DNA from 2 places in the Paenibacillus sp. MAH-35 genome. Region 2 is predicted to be linked to the other one. Evidence: a T-box and tRNA genes for the amino acid it is inferred to sense, from the RefSeq annotation. Region 2 holds a T-box; the other holds one or more tRNA genes.
What was found. A T-box is a leader RNA that pairs with one kind of tRNA and senses whether it is charged. The one in region 2 lies ahead of ileS (isoleucine--tRNA ligase), so its partner is inferred to be a tRNA-Ile.
Positions count from the first base shown of each region.

Region 1: it has a tRNA-Ile gene. The T-box ahead of ileS (isoleucine--tRNA ligase) is inferred to sense a tRNA for this amino acid. The anticodon was not compared.

Region 1 covers NZ_JBYUPU010000006.1:198,013-208,747, reverse strand. The annotation lists gene AC3Y2E_RS08925 (threonine synthase) at 1-584, opposite strand, end outside; gene panD (aspartate 1-decarboxylase) at 773-1,186, shown strand; gene AC3Y2E_RS08915 (YheC/YheD family protein) at 1,167-1,898, shown strand; gene AC3Y2E_RS08910 (hypothetical protein) at 2,002-2,178, shown strand; tRNA gene AC3Y2E_RS08905 (tRNA-Val) at 2,553-2,625, opposite strand; gene AC3Y2E_RS08900 (hypothetical protein) at 3,006-3,407, opposite strand; gene AC3Y2E_RS08895 (YolD-like family protein) at 3,485-3,787, opposite strand; gene AC3Y2E_RS08890 (GreA/GreB family elongation factor) at 3,912-4,370, opposite strand; gene AC3Y2E_RS08885 (hypothetical protein) at 4,624-4,806, shown strand; gene AC3Y2E_RS08880 (S-layer homology domain-containing protein) at 4,986-5,924, shown strand; gene AC3Y2E_RS08875 (hypothetical protein) at 6,141-6,293, opposite strand; gene AC3Y2E_RS08870 (hypothetical protein) at 6,293-6,535, opposite strand; gene AC3Y2E_RS08865 (hypothetical protein) at 6,688-7,119, opposite strand; tRNA gene AC3Y2E_RS08860 (tRNA-Leu) at 7,274-7,356, opposite strand; tRNA gene AC3Y2E_RS08855 (tRNA-Ile) at 7,406-7,482, opposite strand; tRNA gene AC3Y2E_RS08850 (tRNA-Met) at 7,502-7,575, opposite strand; gene AC3Y2E_RS08845 (hypothetical protein) at 7,692-7,898, opposite strand; gene AC3Y2E_RS08840 (phosphatidylglycerophosphatase A family protein) at 8,064-8,618, opposite strand; gene AC3Y2E_RS08835 (extracellular solute-binding protein) at 8,734-10,257, opposite strand; gene AC3Y2E_RS08830 (ABC transporter ATP-binding protein) at 10,244-10,735, opposite strand, start outside.
Region 2 covers NZ_JBYUPU010000001.1:117,262-127,996, reverse strand. The annotation lists gene AC3Y2E_RS00475 (S-layer homology domain-containing protein) at 1-3,168, opposite strand, end outside; gene AC3Y2E_RS00470 (AraC family transcriptional regulator) at 3,553-4,470, opposite strand; gene AC3Y2E_RS00465 (hypothetical protein) at 4,676-5,245, opposite strand; T-box leader at 5,440-5,693, shown strand; gene ileS (isoleucine--tRNA ligase) at 5,752-8,832, shown strand; gene AC3Y2E_RS00455 (SLC13 family permease) at 9,678-10,735, opposite strand, start outside.

The DNA.
Region 1 (10,735 bases), on a different contig from region 2:
CCTTGTTCCCGACCGCCGTCCTGAATAATGCGGCCCGCATCGTGAATGAATCCGTCTACGAGACAAGTAAACGCGCCATACAGTGAACATTCCGCTGCGATCAGCCCCGGACAATCCTTCGGCAGGAAGACATACGCTTCCATGCCCGCATAGCCGGCGTAGGCGGCTAGAGCCGAAGCGGCGTTGCCGTTGGAGTTCACGGCCACTTTCCGGATACCGTGCTCCCTGGCCACCGAGATGGCCGCCGAGAAGCCCCGCGCCTTAAAGCTTCCGGTCGGATTTTGCTCTTCCCTCTTGACCCACAGCTTGCGGACCGGCAGCTGCCGCTCCAGCGAATACAACCGGATCAGCGGGGTCCACCCTTCCCCCAACGTTACAATATGGTCCCTGTTCGCAACAGGCAGCAGCTCCTCGTATCTCCACATGGACGTTACGCGGCTTTGCAAGCTTTCCTTGGTCAGCGTCCGGCCGACCCATTCGAGATCGTACTCCACCGACAAAGTGCCGCCGCAGCCGCATTTCATCCCTTGTAAGTCGAACGGCTTCTGTTTCCCGCATGTTCCGCAAACCAAACCGAATCTCATCGCAGCATCCCCCCGTTCTCAAGCTTCCTTACAACGTATGAACCCCTGTACGAAAGTTCGAGGGTTGACGCCTATTCCTGCGCCAAATTCACCGATTCCCAAACGTTCCTGTGCGGTTGTGCATAGTCTGATGTTGAGATCGGCCGCAAGAATGACTACTCGTCGAGAAGAGAAAGGATCATTACGGCATGAAGAGATTGATGTGCAAAGGAAAAATCCACCGGGCAACCGTCACTGAAGCCAGTCTGGACTACGTAGGAAGCATTACGATCGACTCTCTCCTGATGCAAGCGGCGAATATCCATCCCTACGAGATGGTCCAGGTCACCAGTCTCCGCAACGCTACGCGCTGGAAAACGTATGCGATTCCCGGCACAGAAGGCTCGGGGAAAATCTGTCTGAACGGACCACCCGCCCATTTGTTCCAGCCCGGCGATCTGGTCATTGTGTTAAGTCTCGGCTTGTATGACGAAGAGGAGATCCGCAAGCTGGTCCCTCGGGTCGTCTTCGTCGATCCGGATAACCGGATTACCCGTTACGAGGATCACCCTTTATTTAATGAGACAGGGGAAGTGAACTGGAATGCGCTACAGCCGAAATAAACTGGCGAAATACCGGGTCTTGAAAAAGTCCTCGGAGTTGGCGTCCGCCCTTCCGTCAACGTATTCGATGACCAAAAGCCATTTTCAGAAACTGATCAGCCGGTACGGCAAAGTGATCGTCAAACCCTCCTCCGGTTCGGGTGGAATCGGAGTCATGTCGGTCGTCTCCCAGGGAGGCCAATCTTACAAGCTCCATCACGGCACAAGCAAAAAAAGGATATCCGGGTTAAGCGAAACCTATGCGTATATCAAGCGCAAAACAAAAGGCGCCTCCTACATCGTGCAAAAGAAAATCAGATTGGCTAAGGTGAACGGACGTCCGTTCGACGCACGTGTCATGGCGCAGCGCAAACGGGGCAGCTCGGAATGGGTGCTGACGGGGCAGCTGGCGAAAATCGCCGGGGCCGGGTATATCATCACGAATACCGCTCGCAGCAAAGGCAAAGTCGTTCCTCTCTCCGACGCGATCCGGAGATCCGACGTTCAAGGCCGGTCGGTTAGCGAGATTGAGCACCGGGTCGAGTCGATCGGGCTGAAGGCCGCCCGGCAGCTTCACAACTATTACCGGATTCGCACGGTCGGCCTGGATGTGGGGATCGATAACAAAGGGCGGGTATGGATCATCGAGGCGAACTTTCACCCGGCCAAGTCGCTGTTCTTGAAGCTGAAGAACCGGTCCATGTACCGGAGAATCGTCCGCTATCAAAAGTAAAAGCAAGCGCGCGCGGTACCGGATCGGCAAAAATAACCCGTGTGCTGCATAAATACCGTCCTCCTGGTGCAAACTCCCGTTAATACCGAGAGGAGGGATTTCCATGTACAACGAGGAACAAGCAGCCGATCACCGCGAAGCAGCCGTTAGCCTGTCTCCCGCTTCCGACTCGGATCAGCCCGGCATCGACTATTCCGTCGATTTTATTTACGGCAGCGATCAGAGTCAATACGTGGAGCAGCAACATGTAGATGAAGACGGTCCGACCGTGTCCGATTGACGCGGCATTTGTAAGAAGCCGTATGTTGGGGTTCTGCAAAGGAAGAAGTGAATCTCATCGCGCCGCACGTTGCTTCCAGCGTGCGGCGTTTTGCTGCAGGAGGGCGGTTGGTCGAGCGCCATAAGAGTCTCTGGCACCCTCTATTTCCCGACTTTTTGATAGATGGAAGCGAATAAAGGCGGTTTGTAGCTCTTATTTCAACCCGTTGACGGGGTCTGCACCCCTATGGCCAATTATAAGTGCTCCAAACCGCTGCTATTTCCCCGTCCATAGCGGGTTTTGCGCAAAATAAAGGCTACAAACCACTCTTATCGGGTCCGTTCCAGCTAATAGAAAATAGAAAAAAGCCTTGATATCTCAAGGCTTTCCTGATATGACCTGTAGTGGGCTCGAACCACTGACCCCTACCCTGTCAAGATAGTGCTCTCCCAGCTGAGCTAACAGGTCGTATTCATTAGCGACAAAAACTATAATACCAAGGATCGCCTATCATGTCAACCTTCGATTCTGTTTTTTTCTAAAAAATATCCCGGCTGCATAAGACGGCCCGATCCCGGTTATCGGCTGCATAACCAGATCAGCACGCCCCAGACCGGTGCCACAAGCAGCACGGCGAACAACAAACCTCTGACCGCAGAACCGTTACGCTCCATATCCTCTCACCTCTAGCCTAGGGTGATAGCAGTATATGATAGGAGCGGACGGATCATGTCATAACTGGAGTTGCGGCAGTTGCCGGCGGAATTCTGGATGAAGCACATCCGGGATATTACCGTTATTGGTGCATGGGTGCCGGTCCGGACCTTCCTTTGACTCTAAACGGCAGACTACTTCAGGAGAAGAACAAAATATCCGTATACGATCTCGAGCTCTTCCACCGATATGCCCAGCGCCTCCGCTTGCTGCTTATAGCTGGAGCTTGGCACATCCGATACGACTTGCATCAATTCTTCGATCTTCGTTAAAGGCGTCTGCGCCAAATTCGTATGTACAATCTGATACGAACGGGAATCGATACGCCGGACCAGGCCGAAATCGATCAGCCGATCGAGCCGATCGGTCGCAGACGGCACGGACGTTTTCAGCTCCGCAGCCAAATCTTTAAGCGTGATCCGGATCGTCCCGTCTTCGCCTTGCTTCGTTTCCAGGAAAGAAATCAGTTCTTCGGATATCGCGATCAAACTTTGCACTTTACGCGATACCCATTGCTTGTCAATAGTGTTATTCATACCGCTCTGCTCCATTACTCGATAGGTTGTTAGAAAAGCCTGCTCTGAAGCAGCATACCATATCCGGGAGTTTCGCTTCAATCTAAGAGAAGACGTATGTCTGCCACATCGGCGAAGTCGATCCAGCTGTATTCCCATTCGTTCTCGATTTTGATTCTTTTGCGTTCCTTATCCAGCTTGGTGATCCGTCCTTGAATGGTCTGCTCCTCCTCGTCTCCCCATACCGTCACGATCGCTTCGCTCTCTGTAAATAAAGCGACTGCAAGCGATCGAATGTTCTCTTCATACTGCCGATCGTCCAGGTCAGGCATCCGTCTTGCGGATGAACGGGCAGCCGTTGAACTATCGACAGCCATACATTCAACAGGAACTTTACTCATCGCGAACCCTCCGAATAAGAACATTTGTTCTTATATTATAGAGGAGGTATCAGGGGAAGTCAATCGTCCGCCAATAGGCAAAAAGCCGGATCGTCCATTGTCCGACCCGGCGTTTCTTCCAGCTTTATGGCATCGCATACACGGCGTTTTCCGCGAAATTCACTTCCTGGACATGAACGACATAATTTCCTCCCGGCCCTTCTACGGTTACCGAGTCGGCGACACTTCCCAACAACAGGCTGAGCCCGAGCGGCGACAAAAACGAGATCCGGTTTTGATCCGGATCGATATGCTCGGGAAAGGCGATTGTATACGTTTCCACGATAGAGTCTTCCGGAAATTCGATTTTGACGCTGCTGCCGATCAGCACAACCGATCGAAGCGATTCGTCGAGACGATCGTCGTTTCTGGACGTAACATCCTGCAGCTTGCGCTGGTAACGCTCGATCAGCTTGCGAAGCTTGACCCGGTCCTGACGGGCGGAATCGCTGTATTCATCTAAGAAAGAAGACACTTGCTCGTCAAAATAAACGAGCTGCCCGATTAAAGCGTCTCTTGTTCCTTTGGCATCACTATGGCTCATGGCAGCCATCACCTCCATACCGTGCTGCCGCGACGGGTTTGACGATCGGCACCGATAATCGTATCATCGCTTCATCTCCTCCCTCATATGGACAAACAGACCCCGATCCGGGGCCTTACACGCATTCTAACAAAAACGGGCTTGTCTGCCAATACAGAATATGCCAGGTATAGAAAGCAATTTTTCGGGACAGTCTAAGATTAGGTTTGGAATGATGGAATGATGGCTTTTGAGCGGAAAGGAGCAGCGACACTTGTCCACTCGCAACGAATACGAATACACCGATTTAAACGGCAAACCCGCTCTTATCCAAGAGATCGTTCAGCTGGAACAAAAATTGAAGCAGGAAACCGGACAGCCGGTAACTCTGATCGCCTATTCACCGGCCGATTCGTCTCTCGCCACAAGCACGGGCCATGCCGGCTTGAACGAATAAACCAACCAACAAACGCCAGATTGCGGAGCCACGCTTCCGCATCTGGCGTTTGTTCCGTTTCCAGCGAAACTCGCATTCTCAAAAAAAGTGGATAAACTTTGCAACATTTCTCCGGCGTTTCCCGTTTAGAAGGTTGATCGATCGATTGCACGATACCATCAGACGAAGAGGTGAAAGAAATGAAAAAACGGGCAACCTTCTTAATCTCCGCACTGCTAGCCCTGCTGATGATGCTGGGCGGCTCCGCTTATGCCTTCTCCGACGTACAAGGTGATCCTAACGAGGCGGATATCGCCGCGCTTCAGAAGGCCGGCATCGTCAGCGGCATATCGGCCGAGCATTTCGCCCCCAAAGGCAAAGTCACGATGGCGCAAGGCGTTGCGATGCTGGTTAAAGCTTTTGATTTGAACATCGATCATATCCGGTTTATTAAGAAACCGGAAGCAAGCGATTATTTCACCAACGTTCCTAACGACGCCTGGTACGCAGAAGCGTTCATCTATGCGCATCATAACGGCCTGCCGATTCCGAGGGACGCCGATCCGCTGCAAAACTTGACGAAAGAACAGTATGCCGATCTTTTGTTCCATGCGTTGACCGCCAAAAATGATTATGCGTTCATTAAAATGTATGTCATTCTGAAGGATGAAGCGGACGTCACCGAAGCCTACATGAACAGCATCCAGCATCTGGTGCTCGGCAAAATTACCGAGCTTGACGACGGATATTTTTATCCGAAACACGAAATTACGCGCAGCGAAGCCGCCCGTCTGCTGAACCAAGCGATTTTGTTCGCCAAAAAGCACGAACCGATCAAACCCGTTCCGGCGGTAGATCCGGACGTATCGCTGTCGGTTACGAAAGTAAACGACGATGTGAACAAAGTAACCTTAACCTGGAGCAACCGACCGCATCCCGGATACGGAATCTCGGTATCGAACATCGAGTTCACCCTTGACGGCCAAGCGTTGATCTCCTACAAGCTTCATCAGCCCGATCCGGATAAGATGTATCCGCAAGTGATCAGCGAGGCCAAAATCGACACCTACGTCGCCTCAACCTATAAGCCGGTGTTGCAGCCGGCCGCCGGATCGACTTCGTCTTCCGACGCGTTGTAAGATAAGCTTCACCCGGGAACTTCGGCAGAGCGGACGCTCTTGGCCGGAGTTCTTTTTTTGTTGCCGCGGGTTTAAGCTCAGGGTTTCAAGTTATCGAGGGGGATGAAATTGCAATTGCATTCGACAATCAGAATCTCGTCCTGTTTCATTTCAAAATTAAAATAAAACAGCAGCCAAGAATACTTCACTTCCAAGGCTGCTGAATTTTAACTGGTACTATTCTTTTCGGTTCTTAACAACGTTCCCTAAACCGATCTTATAAACGCCAATCACGGTTTTACCGTCTTCTTTATACAAGTGGATTGTTCTTCCGCCTTCCGCTATCTGATTATTCATCAAAGCGATTGCCTCTTCCGGTGTTTTTGGCATTACCCCTCTAAATCCTTTTTCAATATGTAACCGGATACTCCACCCTCTCCGATCGCTTTCATCAAATCCGGTCTTTCTTCAGGCGTACGCGCATTTACTGCTGTACCATACGTTTGGCCGCGTTCATTTACCGAGTAGGCGGTCGAAGGATGATCCTGACTGTTGTCCATCTGAGAAGCACTGATTGTTTTCACGGTGAGTGACCCCAAAGCAATACCGATGGCCAAGACTCCGCCAACCATAACGATTCTCCTCGATGCTGCCAGATCATTGATAACAATAGAGAGCCCCTGGCAGTCGGTTAACCGCTGAGCTCTCTTTTCCTGACGTTACAGATCAACTGCTATGCAACTACTTTCACATATACACTGCTTTATAACGAAACTTGACAAAGTCACGGCTCGGGGTCATAATTCCAAGTTAACTCTTTATCCAGCTCTTTATCGTACAGACTAACGCCGCTGGAGGTGCCCGGTCTATATTTGTCCGACTCTTTTTCTTTTTGATATTTGATATACTTCTTCTTGTATTGTTCCGTCTCCACACGTTGCTTCTCCGCATGCGCTTGGAGTTCTTGAACCGTTACACATCGCAGCGAGAAATTCACCGTAACGGTCCGCTCCATTTTGGTAATGACCGCATGCTGATAGCGGCTCCCGATTATTTCATAGGTATCGGGGATCGCCCCCAGATAGGCGTTGTGCGCATATACCTTCCAGGAACCGTCCTCCAGCCGCATATCGACCGGGTCGCCCTTTTTCAGTTTAAGCAGCACCGTTAACGGCGCCTGGTTTTTGCGGTCGACAAGACTTTCAATGATCATCATGGACACATCCCGGAAGCAGTCTGTTCTCTTGAAGTTTACACTCAAAAACCAGGTCGAACCCGGTTCGCCTGTACAAAAAAACGCCGAGTTATCGACGGGAATCAACTCCCACTGTCTTTAACTAAGCGTTTTGTGTTTTTGGATTGTAGGTTTATGCCGAGGACGAGACTCGAACTCGTACGGGGTTGCCCCCGCAGGATTTTAAGTCCTGTGCGTCTGCCATTCCGCCACCCCGGCATGTATGTATGGACGTTCCTATCAATCTATGATTGCCGCATGCTATTTCTGGTGGGCCCTGAGGGACTCGAACCCCCGACCAATCGGTTATGAGCCGACCGCTCTAACCAACTGAGCTAAGGGCCCCAATGAGCGGAAAAGATTATTGCGGGGGCAGGATTTGAACCTGCGGCCTTCGGGTTATGAGCCCGACGAGCTACCGGGCTGCTCCACCCCGCGTCGTTTGGAAATGCTGTCCTGTTCGCGACAGCGACAAAAATAAATATACACCATATGAAGAGTGGATGTCAATATTTTTTTCACTTATTGGTACGGTACGTAAGTTTTCTTGTTCCCTACAGCTGATACCGGACGCCGAACCGGCCTTTCTTGGACCTGAACACTTCCACCGACTGCGGGCATTCGTAGCCGTAGATCCACCAATCCTCTTCCATCCGCTTGGCCAGACAACCCGCCTGGAATTTGCTTTCATACAGCTTGACCCAGTACACCCATTGCATCTTCAATTCCGACCGATCCTTTCTTTGATTTTGTTCTCTCATTAGCATATCCCATCTCCCCCATTTTTTTACCGGAATCGGTACGATTCTATGCAAAAAGTTTCAGAAGCACGCTATTTGCCCTAACGCTTACGCCCCCGCTATAAACGAAAAAGGCCGCAAAAAAACCTCCCCGCATCTCTGCGTGAGAGGTTCTATACCGTTTATTCAGCCCGCATGCTCTCCCCGAAGCACCGCAGGGTTATCGACCGCCTCCAGGCGCTCCTCCTCGTCGCGCATCCGGTGAGCGATCCGGCTGGCCGCGGAAGCCGCGATGCTCGCCACCAGATCGTCGAGGAACGTATGGACGCCGTTCCCGCTTTTCGTATCAAGCCGCTTGATCACTCCGACCTTATGCTTGTCCAAATGACCGAACGTCGTAACAGCAATACTCCCATAGCCGAATACCGAGCCAAGCGCCAGCGTCTCGTCACAGCCGAACAACCCTTCGTCCGTCTCGACGATCGACTGCAGCGGTTCGGACAGCATCTGTTTCTCAGCCAGCTGGTCGAGCTCGATCCCCACCAATATCGCATGCTGTATCTCGCGCTTCTCCAGCACCGCCCGAACGCTTTCCAGGCACAACTGCAGCTTCAAACCCGCATTATAGGGAGATTGCATCTCATAGACGATATGAGCGATATCTTCAAGCTGTACGCCGCGCTCCTGCAGCTTGCGCAGTGCAGCTTCCTTTACATCTTTGCTGTGGACCCGTTTCCGCATTGGAATCTCCCCTTCGATGTCAGACATAGGTTCATTATAGCATGGACTTCCCGGAAATTGTCGGAAAATGCGAAAACCGGACCGCCTCAGTCGGCGATCCGGCATCCTTCATCGATTAGAACGCCGGCATCATCATCGGGCCGCCGCCGGGCATGATGTTGATCGGAGCGTTAGGATTATCCTTCATCTGCTTCAGCGCCGCATCTCCGGCCGTTTGCCATTCTTTCAGCGCTTCGCGGACGGTAATGTTGCCTTCAATCGCTTTTTTGAAATATTCCCGGCCAATATCATACACTTGACCGATATTTTGGTATTCCCGATACAGCTCGCTCATCTCGTCCTGAACCGGTACCGGCTTCATGGTGTAGAACGCTTTGATGTTATATTGCATGCCGTCGCGAGGCTGAATGTACTTCGCGCGGGATACGAGCTGGTTGACGCTCTTGGACTTCAGTCTGGCCCAGTCTTCGCCATTGATGAATTTAATGAACTTCCACGCTGCCGCCGAGTTTTGAGCCTTGGCGTTAATGCCCATCAGACCGTTCAGGTACACGTTGCCGCCGACGTCTTTAAACTCCGGATGCGAAGGCATCGAGACGATATCCCAATCGATAGGCGTATACCCTTTAATGTTGGCTGCATTTTTGTTGCTGCGGATCAGTTCGTTAATATTATACGTATGACCAAGCGTCATCGCGAGCTTGCCGTTCATGAACGTATTGTTTTGGAACGGATTGTACTCGCCGCTTGCCATCTGCGCCCGTCTGGCCGCATCCATCTTGCTGTAATCGATCGGCTCGGGGAATATTTTCTCCTTGCTGAGGCTGATCATCGTCGACCATACTTTTTCCCATTGATCGGAATCCACCGTCATACTTTCAGCGTTATCCGAGAACGTACGCAATTGAAGCGGCGCCGTATACGTCCTCATCTCGTGGAACAAGTTTTCTTTGGAGCCGTAATTGTATTGGTTAAAAGAAAATCCGTACACGCGGTTTTCATCTTCGCCTTTCGATACCCGGCGCGCCAGTTCGAACATCTCATCCCAGGTCATGCCGTCTTTCGGGTACCCAACACCCGCATCGTCAAACGGCTTCTTGTTGTACAGCAGCACTTGAGAGGAAAACGTCGGCGCAAGCGCATAAATCTTACCTTCGCCTGCAGACTTGATCCCGTCGATGACGGCCGGCACTACGTCTGACAAGTCGAATTTATCCTTTGTAATGTCCGCGTCTAGCTGCTTCAGCATGTTGTTGCTGATCAGATCGGGAAGCTGCTCAAAGTTAAGCATAACGACGTCAGGCGGGTTATCGCTGTTCATCAGCTCTTTCATTTTCTCGTTCGGATCTTCCGGTTTTTCCCCTTCCGGTCTCGGTCCGTAACGATACTGGTCCTGATTGACCGCAGACACGATCTCGACCTTTATGTTCGGATTATTGTATTCGAAAATTTCGGTAAACTGTTGGCGGAAGTACTCATCCTCCTCGCCGTAATACGGAGTCGCGATACGCAGCACCTGCTCGCCCTTATCGCCCGGCCCTTCCCCTTTATTGCATGCTGCCAGTACCGGCACGGTCAAGGTCGCAATTGCCGTAAGGCCGGTCAACGTTTTAAGCCATCGCGGTTTAGATTGATTCATTCGCTTCTCCCCCTAATTGTTTCGGCGCTTTAATCGTAATCGTCTTGCCGTCGAATTCCATCGACGCTTTGTTCGTGATTTGCAGAGCTTGTAAATATTCTTTAGGAATTTGCAGACGGCCCGCACGGTCAAGCACGACATACTCCTCGTGCCCCGCACGGATTCCTTTGAGATGAGCGCCGGCGCCTGCATCGAAATCGAGATTTTCGTTCCGCTTCACGAATTCGGTGCTCGTGAGGCCGTCGCGGATGGCCACGACCCGGTCCACCTTGCTGGCGAGCGACAGATCGTGGGTGACGATTACGATCGTGATGCCGATCTCTTTGTTCAGCCTGCGGAAAATATCCATGATCAGGTCCGACGTTTGCGTATCCACCGAACCGGTAGGTTCGTCGGCCAGCAGCAGCGACGGCCGGTTCGACAGCGAGATGGCGATCGCGACGCGTTGCTGCTCCCCGCCGGAGAGCTGGTACAGCTT
Region 2 (10,735 bases):
GAGTTGTGCCGCGATTTCCTTCAGGTCCAGAAGCCGGATCGGCAGCTGGTAGCCCGCCCGCTCTGTTGAGACAGCCAGTACGGCATCCGGCAAGGCGGACATCAGCTTGAGGATCGCCGTCCCGGGAAAAACCGCTTCCGCCCGATCAGCGCTGCCTTCGATCCGAACCGGGATCGTAGGATCATCCGACTGGCCGGTTTTCAGCCGTTCGGCCGCCTTCTCCAGCTTCTCCGCATCGACGGTCAGTCTGCTTACTTGCCGTCCCGCCGCATCAGTCACCGTCTTCACCGTTCCCAGGTCCGTACTGGTGCCGGTTGCCGGAGGCGTCGGGATGTTTGGCGCAGGAGCCGGTGTTGTTGAAGGAGGAGCGGATGGCTCCGAAGGCTCGGACGGTTCCGGATCGACAGGAGGCGTAATGCCCGGCGTATACGTTACCTCAAAGCTGACTTCATTCGTCTTTCGGCCGTCTATCCGCACTTCCATCTTGAATTCATTTTTCCCTTGCACTAGCGTTACCGGGATGTCGTACAAGCCGTCCGTCAAGGACACTTCCTCCCCGTTCAGCAGCAGCTTGGCGGTTCCCGGTCCGAGCACTTCGACGGAGCCTTTCAGCTCGATCCTTTGCTTATCCGTCACGAGCTTGTCATAGTCCAGATGTCCGCGGAGCATCGCCGCCCGGATATCGTCCCCGGCGCTGAAGCTGTTGGCCAGCAGTTGCCGGAGCGTCCGGACTCCGTCTTTATCAAGCGCGGAGACGACGAAGCCGCCCTTCGGAATCGTGCTGTTGTTCGGCTTGTTGCCGGTCCACTTCCATTCCATCGCCTGCTTTTTGTTTACGACTTCCGCAACTTTGCCGTCCGCTCCGACGATCACTTCCACGCCGTAGCTTCCCGACGTTCCGGTCGTCTGGCCGAAGTCGTCGGTATAGACGCCCGTCGCGCCCAGAGCCCGGTTCTGGTTATGATACTCCCCTTCGATGAACCCTTTAGCGATATGAGGCATAAGCTCATTTGGCAGCGTCAGACCGTCCGGGATGCTGATTCCGAGCTGAAACGGTTTGACATACGTCCGATTCTCGAGCGCCGCCTTTTGGATGTCCCAGTTCACTTGCGACAGGTCGAACAGCTTCAAGCCGTTCGTATACGTTAATGCCGCCTGAAACGATTCCCGCTGATCCTCCGGCTGCGGCAGCTGCTCCAGCTGGAAGCCCGCATACACCGGGAACTCCTCCTGAGTCAGCACATGAATCAGCGTAATTCCGCGCTTTACCGCGGCCGGCGTGTTATAGTAGGTGCCGAGTATCATATAGTCGAAAATATCTTTTGAGCCGAAGCCGGTTTTCGCATACTCCTCCGTATACAGACTGCCCAGCGGGAAGCCAAGCCGAGGATCGTACTTGAAGTTCGGGTTCGCCCAGTTTTGCCCCACTTCGTAATAGGACGTATACCAGGACCCCATCGAGATCGCAAACGGAATCCGTTTGCCGGTATCCCGGTTCACTTCATCGATTTTCGACCGGAATTTGATGAACATCTCTTTCTCTCCGGCGGACCGGTAGGTGAGCCAATCGTAGAACAGCGGCCCGTTAACGGTTTTGACAAAATTGCCGGAGTCGTCATACTGATGCTCGAAAATATCTTGCGGCCATTTCTCCAGCGTTTTTCCTTTTCGGGCCAGGTAAGCTTCGAACTTCCGTTTGGAAATGTCGCTGAAGTCCGCGTAAATGTTGTCGTACCGGGCCCGGTCCAACACGACGCCGTCCACGTCATAATGGCGCATAACCTCTTCCATCACTTTCATCTGATACAGCTGATTCGCGTCGTTAGCCGGGTTCATGAAGTATACTAGCGGCTTGTAGCTGCTTTGGCTGATCGGGACAATCGCCCCTTGGTCCTCCGGACGGTATACCCACTCCTCGAATTCGGCAAACTGCTCCTTCGTCAGCCCGGTATCCTTGGCCGAGCCCGCTCCGTACAAATTAAATACAGCGTCGATTCGAAGGCCGAGCTCATGTCCGTGCCTTATAAATTCCTGCAGCACATCCAGATCGGCGGGAACGCCCGCTTTGATCGTCTCCGTAATTTGGCTGATATGCGGGATACCCGACAGATCGTTTTTCAAATACGAGGCAAAGCCTTCGCTGCCCTTGACGGGAAACGACACGGCGGTTACGCCGGCAGCCTTCGCCTTGACGAGCAGCTTGCGGATCGACTCGGAGGTCGGATATTTGTTCAGATTGGTCGACTGCTCGATCCACAAATAAACCTCCCGTTCCGGATGCACCTTCATATACCGGTATACGGTGACAAGCGTTTTTTTGCGGACCGTCTCTCCCCGGTACAGGTCGACGTCGATGTAGTTGGTCATCGGCTGGAGCGCGACCTCTTCGGCGAACGTTCCGTCTTCCCGGATCTCCACCGGCTTGCCGTTTATTGTAATTTTGTATACGCCGTCATTTTGGTAGTTGGACAGCTTGCCGGACAACACCGTTTTCGTTTCTTCTTTGGCTACGGTGAACATATGATCCTGATCCAGCATCAGGACCGACGGCTCAGCCAGCGATTCGGTTAATGCTTTGAATTCGGCCAGATTCACCGATTGCCCGTTCACAATCAGCTTGACTGTATCGCCCACGTTGAAATGTTCCGCAGCGTATTTCTTGAATCCTTTGGTCGCATAATCGCTGTCGGACGCCAGCAGCACGAACCCGCCCTCCGGAATGGCCAGATCCGGAGAATCCTGCCAGGCAGGCGAGCCGCCGTTCGCCGGCGCTTTGTTGGCGACCTTCGTCACTTGGAAATGTTCGTCGACCTGAACGGCGACGTTGTACTTGCTCGTATTGTTCGTTTTATCTCCGAAACGGCTCGTCAAGACGGCCAAATAATTGCCCGCGCCCTGAGCGTCGACGATGTTGATCTGCTTCCTCAGACCGCCGGCCGATTCGATGTAGACGCTGTCCGTTACGGACGGTTCGTAAACCGAAGCCGTGACTGGGCTCTCCCCGGCAGAGCCGCTCGCCGCAGCCTGCGGATCGCCTGTGCCTTGGCTGCCCGTTCCGGCAGACGGACCGGCCGAAGCATACGCGGCGGACGGAAATGCGGCGGCGAGCAAACAGATCATGTACACGTAAAGCAAACTGCGGTTCCACCAGATTCGCCTGCTCCTCATACATACACCTTCCTTTTCACCTATAAACTCTGGCTGCCCGGTGAACTAACGGCTGCAAGCCGAGCGGCCCGCCCCAACGCGCCATGTTCGGCGTTCGTGCCGGCTTTGCGGAATACGTCCCCCGCCCGGTGCCCGTTTCACCTTCGCTTCTATAGTAAAAGCGTTTGCAAAACCAATATACGTGTTTTTCATAGAGGTGTATTTATTCAGTTATGCGGTTCTATTGTACATTTTTTGCAATTTGTTCGTTGGGCGGCCGTTTCCTTCCAAAATGCGAAAAAGACCGGAGCTCCTTAACGGAATCCCGGTCTTGACGATATGGAAAAGACGATGGAGGCGAAGATGGCAGGTCTGATCCGGATGTTGCGAAACGGTCGCTTCCCCTTAATCGACGCAGTGCAAACGAATATATTCAGTCGGCGATAAACCCGAAGCTTTCTTGAACGCTCTGCTGAACGAATGAATCGACTGGTAGCCCAAAATGGAAGCGATTTCGGTAATCGAATGGTTTCTCGACCGGAACAGCTCGATCGCCTTCTGCAGTCGTTTCTGCGCATAGAAGTCGCGCAGCGTTATGCCGGTCTCCTCGGTCACGATGTGCGACAGATGCGAATAGCTGTACCCGAGCGCTTCGGAAACGTCGGTCAAATCTTTGATCGTCAACAGGTTGTTGTCGATATAACTGATCGCATTGTACACCGCCTCCTGAAACCCTTCCCGCGGGCGCAGGTCCATCCGGTACGTCTTGTCCCAGTCCGAGAAAAAATTCCGGTACGTGAGTACAATGATCTGATCGAGGTACATCTGGCTCAGCATCGGCGAATACCGCTCCATTGTCCGAAACTCCCGCAGCGCGTTCAGGAACGGAGCTTTCACGTCCAACCGGTCTTTTTGGAGCGGCGTATTCTTGGCATCCATCATTTTTTGAATATGCAGAAACGGATGCTCCGCTCCCGGCTTCTGTCTGAACCGGTAACCGAAGCACAGATACCGATACGGCTGCTTATCGTCCGCCCCGCCGGAATGCAGTTCCCCCGGCGTATTGATATAGATGTCGCCCGCTTCTACGTCGTACCTCGTGCCGTTGGTGGCAAACCATCCTTTGCCGGACAGGACATACGTGATCTCATAACAGATCTGCTTATGCTCGCGCAGCACAAAACCGGAATTGCAGCTGAGATCGCTGATCTGAAATAACGTAATCAGCTCGTAGTGCTTCGGATTCAAAAAAAACTTGTTCTCGAATAAAAACCGGTACCTGCCGGATACAAGCGGCTGCGGCGACGTATTCAAGCGGTCCATCCCCTTCCTTCATCCGGAACGTCATACGGCAAAGGCTGCAAAAAAGTCCAGACGTGCGTCCGGACTTGCAAGCGGTAAGGTATGCGGATCTCAGATGCAGACCAGGAACACGGAACTATACTTCGAACTTCGTAACTTTTTGCTGGACACTAGCTTCATAGTACCTTCGAACGAAACGCGTTTCAATCGGACGGAAGGCGCAAGTTTACGTTCTCCGCCTCCTCGATAGCATGAACAGCGCTGCCGCTGCCGCGATTACCAGCACGGATACCGCCACGATCACCGGAACGATGTAGCTCCCTTCGGCGACTGCCTTGGAAGGGTCGGGCGCTTGACCCGCGCCCAGCTCGGCCAGCTCCAGGCTTGCCGCGGACAACGGCTTGGTCATCTCGCACATGCCGGTCTCCAGCCGGTCCGACGTTCCGTAAGCGGAGACGAGATAGCTCTGGTTGACGGCAAATCCGGTATAGCCACAGCTCGCCGAGCTCATCGCCGTGTACACTTCCGTCGTGGACGTTACCTGCCCCTTCCACACCGTCGTCACTTCGAACGTAACGCGAACCGGATCGGCCGACGATTGCGCGAAGCCGATTTTGCCCGGCTGCTTGACGTCCTTCACCTTCCCGGCGAAGATCGCCGTCTTCCGGTTCATCTCGGACTGTACGGACGGAGGCGCCGCGCAGGAACAGGCGAATACGTCCGCAGGAGCGGCGAACCCGATCACCGCCATAGCTAGCAAACTGCACAACAGGATGGTCATCATACGTTTTCTCATCTTATCACCTCTGCCTTTAGTACGATGTCAGACCCGATAGGGAGAGTGGATTAAAAAGCGCTTGGCAAGTCTCTCTCCCTTTTTCAAAATACAACTCTGACTTTGTACTACTAGACGCACCCCAGCACCAATTTGTTCCACTTGTTGACAATTGAATTGGAATAGTGTACAAAAGAGATAATTACATGCCATAACCAAATTCATTGACGAGAACGAGTACGCTAATCCCTTGTCCCCCAGAGAGTTGGCCACGTGCTGAAAGCCAACGTTCAAGTGTTAGCCGAACATCCTCTCCGAGAAGGAAAGCTGAAGCGCTCCAGTAAGCCGCCCCGGGGTCCCGCCGTTACAAGGGACGCGCATGATAGTGCGCAGTTGAGGTGCCGGGAGACTCGGAGCATGGGTCGAACGGAACAAGGGTGGTATCGCGAGAGATAATCTCGTCCCTTAGAGGGACGGGATTTTTTTGTTTGATTATGGTTATGAACCCGAGAGGATGGCTAAACGCGATGAGAAAAGTGGATGTCAAAGAAAAAGCAAGAGAACGCGAGCTCCGCGTACTAAAGAGATGGAAGCAGGAGGATACGTTCCGGCAGTCGATCGCAAACCGGGAAGGCAGGCCGAATTTCGTGTTCTACGAAGGCCCCCCGACCGCCAACGGCAAGCCGCATATCGGGCATGTGCTCGGACGCGTTATCAAAGACTTTATTTGCCGCTATAAGACGATGTCCGGTTACCGCGTCGTCCGCAAGGCCGGCTGGGATACGCACGGTCTGCCGGTAGAGCTCGGCGTCGAGAAGCAGCTCGGCATCTCCGGCAAGCAGGAGATCGAGAAGTACGGCGTTGCCAAATTCATCGAGACTTGCAAAGGCAGCGTGTTCGAATATGAGAAGCAGTGGCGCGAGCTGACTGAAGGCATCGCCTACTGGACCGATATGGACCACCCGTATGTCACGCTGACCAATGACTACATTGAGAGCGTCTGGCACATTTTAGCGGAGATTCATAAGAAGGGGCTGCTGTACAAAGGCCATCGCGTCAGCCCGTACTGCCCGGATTGCCAGACGACGCTCAGCTCGCACGAGGTCGCTCAAGGCTACGAGGACGTCAAAGATTTAAGCGCGACCGTGAAGTTCCGGAATAAGCAAAGCGGCGAGTATTTCCTCGCCTGGACGACTACGCCGTGGACGCTGCCGGCCAACGTCGCGTTAGCCGTTAACGCCAACCTCGATTACGTCAAAGTGAGACAGGCCGGCGAAGTCTATATCGTGGCGGACAATCTGGCGGACAAATGGTTCAAGGAAGACTTCGAACGGCTGTCCGTGCATAAAGGCTCGGAATTCGTAGGCGCCGCTTACGAGCCTCCTTTCTCTTACTTGACCGCCCAGAAAGGGTTTATCGTCGTCGATGCCGATTACGTCAGCGATTCGAGCGGTACCGGGATCGTCCATATCGCTCCGGCTCACGGGGAGGACGACTACCGGACGACCCGCCAGCACGGGCTCGACTTCGTAAGCGTCGTCGATCTGGCCGGGCGTTATACCGCGCAGGTCGCCGAGTTTGCCGGACGTTTCGTAAAGGACTGCGACGTCGATATCGTCAAGAGCTTGTCCGAACGCAAGCTGCTGTTCGCCAAAGAGCGGTACGAGCACAGCTACCCGTTCTGCTGGCGCTGCAAATCGCCGCTGCTGTATTACGCGATGGAGAGCTGGTTTATCAAGACGACTGCGGTGAAAGATCAGCTGATCGAAAACAACAGCAAAATCGACTGGTACCCGTCCCATATCCGGGAAGGCCGGTTCGGCAAGTTTCTGGAGGAGCTGGTCGACTGGAACATCAGCCGGAACCGGTACTGGGGGACTCCGCTTAACGTCTGGTTATGCCGCGACTGCGGATGCGAATATGCGCCGGGAAGCGCGGCGGACTTGCGGGAACGGGCGGTTCAGCCGGTCGATCCGAATCTGGAGCTGCACAAGCCGTACGTGGACGAGGTGCTGCTGCGCTGCTCTTGTGGAGGAACGATGGACCGTACCCCGGAAGTGATCGACGTCTGGTTCGACAGCGGCTCGATGCCGTTCGCCCAGCAGCACTACCCGTTCGGCGACAAGCAGCTGTTCCAGGAGCAGTATCCGGCCGACATGATCTGCGAAGGGATCGATCAGACGAGAGGCTGGTTTTTCAGCCTGCTGGCGGTGTCCACGCTGTATAACGACCAATCGCCGTACAAAGCCGTTATTTCTACGGGACACGTGCTCGACGAGAACGGGCAGAAAATGTCTAAAAGCAAAGGCAATGTCATCGATCCGTGGGACATCATCGACGAGTTCGGCACCGATGCGTTCCGCTGGGCGCTGCTGGCCGACAGCGCGCCGTGGAACAGCAAGCGGTTCTCCAAAGGCATCGTGGCCGAAGCCAAATCGAAGGTGATCGATACGATCCATAATACGCACGCGTTTTATGCGCTTTATGCGACGATCGACGGATACAAGCCGGAAGATCACCCGGAGCAGCGTTCAACGAACGAGTTGGATCGCTGGATTCTCTCCAGACTGAACACCACCCTTCAGCAAGTAAGCAAAGGGCTGGAGACGTACGACTTCCTGAACCCGGCGAAGCAGCTGGAGACGTTCGTCGACGAGCTGAGCAACTGGTACATCCGCCGCTCCCGCGACCGCTTCTGGGGAAGCGGCTTGACCGCAGACAAAGTCGCAGCCTACCAGACGCTGCGCCGCGTGCTGTTGACGGTAGCGCGGATGATCGCGCCTTATGCGCCGCTGATCGCGGAGGATTTGTACGACAACCTCGGCGGCAAGGGAAGCGTTCATCTTGCGGATTATCCGCAGGCGAGCGAAGCGGAGATCGATTCCGTATTGGAATCGGATATGGAAACCGCACGCCAAATCGTCGAGCTGGCGAGAAGTGTCAGGAGCGAGACCGGAATCAAAACGCGCCAGCCTTTGTCCGAGCTGCTCGTCGCGCTTGACCGCGAATTCGATCTCAGCCGTTTCGAGGCGATCATTAAGGAAGAAATCAACGTCAAAGTGATCCGCCTCGTCCATGGCGACAGCGGCTTCGTCAACTTCGCCCTGAAGCTGAATCTGAAGGCGGCCGGTAAAAAGTACGGCAAGCTGGTCGGTCCGCTGCAAAACCATCTGAAGCAGCTCCCTTCGGCCGAGTCGAAGTTTGCGGTGGATAACGGCTACCTCGATATCACGGTCGAGGGAGAATCGGTCCGCGTCACGCTGGAGGAGCTGCTCGTCGAGAAGCAGGCGAAGGAAGGCTTCGCCTCCGCCTCCGGCTACAAAATGACCGTCGCCTTGAATACGACGATTACCGAGGAGCTGGAACAGGAAGGCCTCGTCCGCGAAGTCGTACGCGCCGTACAGGATTACCGCAAAAAGCTGGAGCTGCCGATCGAGAAACGCGTCAACCTGGTGCTGGACGTGAGCCCGCAAGTCAAAACGGCGCTGGAGCGTTTCCCGGACGTTCTGCACGACAATGTGCTGTTAGCCGGCGTCCGTTATGCCCAAGTGTCCGGCATGGAGATCGTGGCGATCGGGGAGTCGAAGGCCGGATTGCTGATTGAGTAACGTTGCGCAAGGTAAAGACGCAGGAAAACCGTCCGGTACAGTTGACCGGACGGTTTTTGGCGTGCGCGGGGACGCTTTTCCACCGTACCGCGCGATGCTCCCGGGGAGGCGGGGGGATGGTGTGGTGCGGAAAAGCGGACTCGCATGTCATTGGTCAATCCCATGGCCGTTTGTCGGCGGGAGGAACAGGTATGTTCGCTGCTCCAGTTAGAGTTGGCGATTATTTCGTACCGTTCGTCTCCCCACACATTGTGCTCGGTTGCGCGGCAGCTGTTTATCTCGTGTTGGGGGTTATAGTGGTAATCGGCTTCAGGGGTTGGCTGTGAAGCTGCTTCCGGAAGATAAACTTCCGCTATTTGTTTCCAATAGCGGGAATTAGACGCATAGCGGAAGAAACTGTTCCGCTATTTCCCGTATTACCGCCTATATTACCCGGTATAGCGAAAATAACGGAAATCAGATTTCCGCTATAGCGTAAAACTGACGTATTTCGGGGAAATAGAGGAAATCATTCTTCCGCTACATGGCTAATGAACATCACTGCAGCCAATCTGATGCGACAGATCCTTGAAAAAAACTGTCTCCCTCCTGCTTTACTAAGCCAAAAATGCCGCTTCCCGGACTAAAAGAGGTTGTTCAAAAAGTCCACTTTTGATCACGAAGCAGATACAGGAAGCCTGCTCGACATCGAATATGGCATTCAGCCGGAACTTCCGGTGCTCACGTAGCTTTCACTACGCTCCGCTCCTCATTTCCTAGCTTCATCCCATCTTCTCGGTGCTGAAAACCGGACTTTTTGAACTCGCACTTAAAATAACGTCCACCGGAAGCGGCTTCTACTTTTGTTAGAAAGGAAAAAAGAACGGCAGCACGGCAACCATCACGATCCCCATCAGCAGCTGCAGCGGCAGTCCGACCTTGAGATAATGGCTGAACTTATACCGTCCCGCCGACATTACAAGCGCGTTAGGCGGCGTGGAGAACGGCGACGCGAAGCACATGCTCGCTCCTATCGAGACGGCGAACAGGAACGGCATCGGGCTGACGCCCAGCTGGACGGCGGCCGTAAGCGCAATCGGGGCGAACAAGACGGCGCAAGCGGTGTTGCTGATAAACAACGTTAAGATCGACGTTGTAAAATAAACGCCCGCCAGCAAAGCAATCGGCCCGAAGCCGCCCAGCGAGCCGACGAGCCCTTCGGAAAGCAGCTTCGCGGCGCCCGTCTTCTCAATCGCGATCGACATCGGAATCATCCCGCCGATCAGCACGATGCTTTCCCAGTTTACCGTCTTGTACGCCTCTTCCATATTGCGCACACAACCGAACACCACCATCAGCACGGCGGCGATCATGACCGACGCGACTGCCGGGATCAGCTCGGTGATCAGGAGCAGCACCATTAGCAGCATGATGCCGGCGGCGATCGGGGCTTTGTGGTCCATCGTCACCTTGCGGGATTCCTCGATCGGCTGACCGACGACGACGACGTCCGCCTGTTCCGCCGCGAGCAGGGCGATGTCTTTCCATGTCCCCTGAACGAGCAGCGCATCGCCGAACCGCATCTTCTCCTCCTTCAGATTGTGAAGCAAATATTGCTCCTTCCGCTGAATGCCCAAAATATTAATCCGGTATTTCTCGCGAAACCCGGATTGTTTGACGAGCTGGCCGATCAGTCTGGAATTCGGCGTCAGCATCACTTCGGCAATGCCTACGTCATGAGTCGCATACCGCTCCGCGCTTGCGGGCGGCTGATTCTCCGGAGCTTGCCGGTCGAGCAGCACTAAGCCGTACGTCTCCGCAAACCGTTGTGCGTGCTCGAAAGTACCGTTTACATACAAAATATCATCTTCTTGAATGACCGTTCCCGGTCCGGCGATTTCCTGATTGATCGTTTTGAAAAACT